Linked DNA regions of Polymorphobacter megasporae. The main gene of each other region encodes a partner of the protein of the gene in region 2 in a complex. Links are inferred from orthologs where the notes say so. Each region holds a gene or a part of one and is shown on either strand. Other genes may lie near its edges. The genes, in order: clpA and clpS.

Evidence for each region.
Region 1: the proteins of clpS (region 2) and clpA are in contact, whole or in part, in a solved structure (PDB 1LZW), measured with the Escherichia coli proteins. The link is inferred for Polymorphobacter megasporae from one-to-one orthologs.

What each region holds. Positions count from the first base shown.
Region 1 is NZ_CP081848.1:3,682,494-3,685,811, reverse strand. What follows is about bases 264-3,266. They hold clpA (ATP-dependent Clp protease ATP-binding subunit ClpA), read right to left. Parts: upstream 2,953-3,266; coding sequence 574-2,952; downstream 264-573. Other genes in these bases: KTC28_RS17160 (toll/interleukin-1 receptor domain-containing protein), read right to left, coding at 3,216-3,266; KTC28_RS22925 (PEPxxWA-CTERM sorting domain-containing protein), read left to right, coding at 264-522. Also shown: more of KTC28_RS22925, read left to right, coding at 1-263; more of KTC28_RS17160, read right to left, coding at 3,267-3,318. UniProt on the Escherichia coli protein: ATP-dependent specificity component of the ClpAP protease. It directs the protease to specific substrates. It has unfoldase activity. The primary function of the ClpA-ClpP complex appears to be the degradation of unfolded or abnormal proteins.
Region 2 is NZ_CP081848.1:3,542,037-3,545,184, reverse strand. The notes cover bases 126-2,958. They hold clpS (ATP-dependent Clp protease adapter ClpS), read right to left. Parts: upstream 1,801-2,958; coding sequence 1,450-1,800; downstream 126-1,449. Other genes in these bases: KTC28_RS16520 (phasin family protein), read right to left, coding at 1,926-2,930; KTC28_RS16530 (SDR family NAD(P)-dependent oxidoreductase), read right to left, coding at 593-1,285; KTC28_RS16535 (TolC family protein), read right to left, coding at 126-515. Outside these bases: more of KTC28_RS16535, read right to left, coding at 1-125; phosphoglucomutase/phosphomannomutase PgmG, read right to left, coding at 3,014-3,148. UniProt on the Escherichia coli protein: Involved in the modulation of the specificity of the ClpAP-mediated ATP-dependent protein degradation.

The DNA.
Region 1 (3,318 bases), 140 kb from region 2 along the record:
TTCGACGACCCGAACGGCGATTGGGCCTATGCGCTGTCGCCGGTCGTCGCCGTCGGCGGAATCCCTCACGACTTCATCGATATCGTCCCGGGCACATTCATCAACGCCGCTACCGCAATGCTCGGCGTAATCGACGGCGCTCCCGACGGGCTCACCGGCAGCTTCACCAACCTGACGTATTCGGGCAACGTCTACAGCGATTACCGCAGCAGCAGCTTTGCCTTCACCGCCGCACTGCCGCCGGGGTTCTTCTCGACCGACACGATCCTGCCCGGGGCGCTCCCTACACCGCATCACGGCTTTACCCACGGCACCGCGATCGGGACGGGAAGCTTCGCCTTTTACCGGCAGACGTGCTTCCTGACGTGCTCGCTGAAGACGGCGACTGCGAGCTTCGACGTCACCAACATCAGCTTCGCCGCCGTCCCGGAACCGGCGGTCTGGGCGATGTTGCTGGCCGGATTTGGCCTAGTCGGCGCAATGGCGCGACGCAACCGGGGAGCCGCGATCGTCGCGGCTTAGCGGCTCCGATCTCCCCCGCGCAACGGTCCGCCGCGCGGGGGAGACAGGTCTTTACGCTTCGACCAACGGTTCGCCGGTCTCCGCCGCGGGAGTGGCATCGGGGCCTGCGCCCTTCTTGACCCGCTTCGGCTTCGGCGCGGCCTTGATGATCTCGAACGCGAGAGCATCGTCCTTGACGTGGACCCGGACCTCGCCGCCGCGGACGAGCTTGCCGAACAGCAGTTCCTCGGCGAGCGGCTGCTTGATCTTCTCCTGGATCAGTCGTGCCATCGGCCGCGCGCCCATCGTCTTGTCGTAACCGCGCGCGATCAGCCACTCCTTCGCCGGCTCGTCGAGCGCGATGTGAACGTCGCGCTCCTGGAGCTGGAGTTCGAGCTGGAGCACGAACTTGTCGATGACGCGCATGATGACCGATGGCGGCAGGCTTTCGAACGGCACGACCGCATCGAGCCGGTTCCGGAATTCGGGGGTGAACATCTTCTTGATCGCCTCCTCGTCCTCGCCCTCGCGTGACGCCGCACCGAAGCCCAGTCCCTCGCGCGCCATGTCCGACGCCCCGGCGTTGGTCGTCATGATCAGGATCGTGTTCCTGAAGTCGACGGTCTTGCCGTGGTGGTCGGTCAGCTTGCCGTTATCCATCACCTGTAACAGGATGTTGAACAGGTCGGGATGCGCCTTCTCGATTTCGTCGAGCAGCAGCACGCTGTGCGGGTTCTGGTCGACCGCATCGGTCAGCAGACCGCCCTGGTCGAACCCGACGTAGCCCGGGGGCGCGCCGATGAGCCGGCTGACCGAGTGCCGCTCCATATATTCCGACATGTCGAAGCGCGTCAGCGGGATGCCGAGGATGTGCGCGAGCTGCTTCGCCACCTCGGTCTTGCCGACACCGGTCGGACCGGAGAACAGATAGTTGCCGATCGGCTTGTTCGGCTCGCGCAGCCCAGCACGGCTGAGCTTGATCGCCGACGACACCCGCTCGATCGCCTTGTCCTGCCCGAAGACGACGCGCTTGAGGTCGGCCTCGAGCGTTCCGAGCGCCTTCTTGTCGTCGGTCGAAACCGACTTCGCCGGAATCCGCGCCATCGTTGCGATAACCGCCTCGACTTCCTTGACCCCGATCACCTTCTTGCGCTTCGCGAGGGGGACGAGCATCTGCGACGCGCCGGTTTCGTCGATCACGTCGATCGCCTTGTCGGGCAGCTTGCGGTCGTTGATGTAGCGCGCCGACAGCTCGACCGCCGCCTTGATCGCCTCGGGGGTGTACTTGAGCTGGTGGTGCTTTTCGTAGCTCGACCGCAACCCCATCAGGATCTTGATTGCGTCCTCGACCGTCGGCTCGTTGACGTCGATCTTCTGGAAGCGCCGCAGCAGTGCGCGGTCTTTCTCGAAGTGATTGCGGAACTCCTTGTAGGTCGTCGAGCCGATGCAGCGGATTGCGCCGCTCGACAGCGCCGGCTTAAGCAGGTTCGACGCATCCATCGCGCCGCCCGACGTCGCCCCGGCACCGATGACGGTGTGGATCTCGTCGATGAACAGCACCGCGTGCGGCAGCTTCTCGAGCTCGTTGACGACATTCTTGAGCCGCTCCTCGAAGTCGCCGCGATACCGCGTGCCGGCTAGCAGCGCGCCCATGTCGAGCGAGTAGATCACTGCGGGCTTCAATACATCGGGGACGTCGCCCTCGATGATCTTGCGTGCGAGGCCCTCGGCGATCGCGGTCTTGCCGACGCCGGGCTCGCCGACATACAGCGGGTTGTTCTTCGACCGGCGGCAGAGGATCTGGATCGTCCGGTCGACCTCGGCATGACGCCCGATCAGCGGGTCGATCTTGCCGATCTTCGCCTTCTCGTTGAGGTTGACGGTGAACTGCTTGAGCGCGCTCTCGGCGCCGCCCTTCTTCTCACCCTTCGTCGGCTTCTCCTCGGGCTCCTCGTCCCCTGAACCCTTGGTGCCCGGACCGCTACCCTTGACCGCGCGGGTCTCCGACTGGCCCGACTTGGCGATGCCGTGAGCGATGAAGCTGACGGCGTCGAGGCGCGTCATGTCCTGCTGCTGGAGGAAGAATACCGCGTGGCTCTCGCGCTCGGAGAACAAGGCGACCAGCACGTTTGCGCCGGTTACTTCCTCGCGGCCCGACGACTGGACGTGGAGGATCGCGCGCTGGACGACGCGCTGGAAGCCTGCAGTCGGCGACGGATCGACCGAGGCGTCGGCCTTGAGGGCATTAAGCTCGGTGTCGAGATACTTGGTGACGTTCGAAGCCAGTTCCTCGACGTCGACCGAGCATGCCTTCATCACCGCGACGGCATGGCTGTCGGCGGCAAGGGCGAGCAGCAGGTGCTCGAGGGTGGCATATTCGTGATGACGACGGCTCGCTTCGGCGAGGGCGTTATGCAGCGTGTGTTCGAGTTCGCGCGTGAAAGCGGGCATGGACTTCTCCCGGGGCGGCCGCTGAGGGGCAGCGCCGCCTGCCTCCACAATGTCACCCCGGTGGGGGCAGAGTGCAAGGGGTTGGTTTTGACGCGGCGGGACGGCAGCAATAGCTCGATTGCTTCGCCCACCTGGATCGGTTGCCCGAGCCCCGTCAGAATCCGAGCCGAACGTATTTCGCGATCGCCACCGGGCTTAGCGCTGACGCGCCTGCTCGATTACAGCGATATGCGTTATAGCTGGATTCAAGCATCAAAGAATTCTCAGGAAAGCAATTTGAGAAGGTTCTCGACCGCTTGGCGCACAACGCTGATAGCATGTACCATGGTCGGAGAGTCCGCAATCTTGGCAACGTTCCCAAGTGCA
Region 2 (3,148 bases):
AGGCTGTTGTACGCGGTGACGGTGTCGAGTGCTACGGTCTGCGCGGTGTCGGCGACCTGCCCCAATGCGGCGCGCTGGCTCGCGCGGGCGCTGTCGATCCGTGCCGCGCGCCCGCCGAAGTCGAAGATCAGGTAGTTGAGCGCGAGGCTCGCCGACGAGCCGAAGTCGGTCGAGTTCGACGTCGCGCTGAAGCTCTGGCCGTTGCCGAGGACGAACTGCTGGCTGCTCAGATAGTCGGTGCGGCTGAGCGTCGGACCGACGGTCGCCGACAGGCTCGGCAGTTCGGCGGCGCGGGCGATACCGACCTGCGCCGCCGCGCTCCGGCTCGCCGCCCACGCCACCGCGGTCGCCGGATTATGGCACAGCGCGAGGTCGACGAGGTCGGGCAGCGTCAGCGGGCCGACCGGATCGGCAGCACACGGCGCGGTCTGCGGCGGCATCAGGTGGCGCGGGTCCTCCGACGCCGCTGCCGGGACTGCGAGCAGGGCGGCGATGAGCATTATTGCGCGGAGCATGTCGCCCAGGAGATAGCGTGCCGGAGGCGTAACGTCGAGGGCGGTCGTGGTCGCACACCTCCCGAAATTCGGAGAGTTCAGAACGGGATCGGCGCTCCGTCCCACGCAAACAATCCACCGCTATCGGCGGGTGTCAGGCGGTCGAGGACGTCGAGCATTGCGCGCGCCGAGAACGCGGGGGCGAACAGCTTGCCGGGCGCTACGCCGCGCTGGAACGGGGCCGAAAGGCGGGTGTCGACCGTCCCGGGGTGGAGCGCGGCGACGACGCTCAGCGGGGCGCGGCGGGCGTGCTCGATCGCGGCAGTGCGGAGCAACTGGTTGAGCGCGGCCTTCGATGCTCGGTAGCCGTACCAGCCGCCGAGACGGTTGTCGGCGATCGACCCGACCCGTGCCGACAGTGCCGCGAAGGCGGTCTTACGGTCGTTCCGGAGCAACGGGAGGAACGCCGCCGCGACGAGTGTGGGGCCGATCGCATTGACCGCGAAGCTGCGCGCGAGGCGGGCGGTGTCGAGGTCGCGCAAGGCTTTTTCGGGGCCGCCGACGGCGTCGTGGAGCAGCCCGGTTGCGACGATGACGAGGTCGATCGGGCCGCCGATGCGCGCGGCGGCTGCGGTGATCGACGGGGGGTCGGTAAGGTCGAGGTCGGCGCGGGAGAGGGCGATGACCTCGCCACGGTCGCGGAGGAGGTCAGCGAACGCCGTGCCGATGCCGCCGGATGCGCCGATGACGACGATACGGGGGTCGGCGGCGAAGCTACTTAGAAGGTCCATCATCTCTGACGTGTTTCGCGGGCCGCTTTAAATTCGTCATCCCCGCGAAGGCGGGGACCCATCACCACAACCGGTCGGGATGATGGGTCCCCGCCTTCGCGGGGATGACGAACTAAATTCGGGGCATGGAGCAAGATGCGGTCGAGCACGCAAACGCGACCGGCTCAATCCTTCTCCAGAGTGCACTGCAGCGGATGCTGGTGCTCGCGCGCAAAATCCATCACCTGCGTCACCTTGGTCTCGGCGACCTCGTACGTGAATATGCCGCAAATCCCGACGCCGCGCTGGTGGACGCTGAGCATGACCCGCGTCGCATCCTCGATCGTCATCCGGAAGAAGCGCTGGAGCGTCAGGACGACGAACTCCATCGGGGTGTAGTCGTCGTTGAGCATCAGCACCTTGTACAGCGCCGGCTGCTTGGTCTTCGGCTTGGTCTTGGTCGCGACACCGGCGCCGCCGCGGCGGTCGCGGTCGTCATCGTCGTTGCCGGGGCCGGCGTGGGGGGTAAGGTTCATGGGCGCAATATACGGGCGCGGCCCCATCGCGTTCAAGGGGCCAGACATGCAAACGGGCGGGGGATCGCTCCCCCGCCCGTTGCAGTTAGTCGCAGCAAACCCAGCGCGGACGCCGGGAGCGCGGCTTAAAGGCCGACCTTGCCGACCATCGACTTCATCGAGTCGGCGGCGACGGTGGCGCGCGCCTGCATCGGCTCGAACACTTCGCCCATCAGCTTGACCATCGTCTCCGACAGCTTCGACATCTCGGCGACGGCCGCATCGAACTGCGTCTTGGCGAAGTCGTTCTGGAGCTGCATCAGCTCGTTCGGGGTCTTGACCGTCGTCATCGCGCGGGCGGCGGCGGTGGTCTCTTCGAACGACTTGCGGGCGAAGTCAGAAACTTCACGCGCGATCGCTTCGATACCCTGCGCCGCGGCGCGCGACGAAGCGAGCATCGCCTCGACGTTTCCACGCGCCATGCCGGCCATCTCGTCGACCGACTTCATGCCGTGCTCGATCGCTTCGCGCGACTTCGACGCGACCTGCTCGAAGGTCGCCTTGCCCTGCGCCATGGCGTTTTCGGTCTGGTTGGCCATCGTCGACTTCATCTGCTCGGCGCCGTTCTTCATGGCGTCGGCGGCGGTGGTGTAGGCTTCGGTCATCTGGGTATCCTTCGACTTGAGGGGCTCCGGTACGGGTACGACCGGAGGCAGGGCTTGGTTACTTGTTGACGAGGGGTTAACGACCGGCGGCGGCGGCGGTGCCATCGGCGGTGAAGCAACTGGCGGCAACGGCAGCGACGCGACGGGCAGAACCAACTTGGCGGCGAGGACCGGGGGCAACGGTTGTGCGGCGATGACCGGGGGATTCGGCTGTGCGGCAATGACCGGGGGAATCGGCGTCGTGGCAGCGACGGGCGTAACCGGTTTTGCGGCGGCAGGCGGCGCGGGCTGAGCGGCCAGGACCGGCGGCACCGGCTTTGGCTTCGGCGCGGCGGGCGGCGCTTTCATCACAGGTTTCGCAGCGATGATCGGCTTGGCAGGAGCCATGACCGGCGGGGTTACGGGTTTCGGTGCCAAAACCGGCGGCACGATCGCCTTCGGCGCGGCGACCGGAGGCTTCGCGATGGTCTTTTTGTCGACGGCCATTCCGCACTCCACGAGCTATGCTGCAGTGCAACATAGTCCCGCTTTGTGACAACTGCAAGCGTCTCGATACTAATTTGCGCGGATTAGTGGCCCCCTGCCGCACCAACTCCAGAAGCCGCCAGCGCGCCGTTGAGATCGGCCATCAGGCGCGCCAATGCTGCATCGCTCGTCGCCTCGGCGCGCGCGACGAGCACGTCCTGCGTGTTCGACGCGCGGAG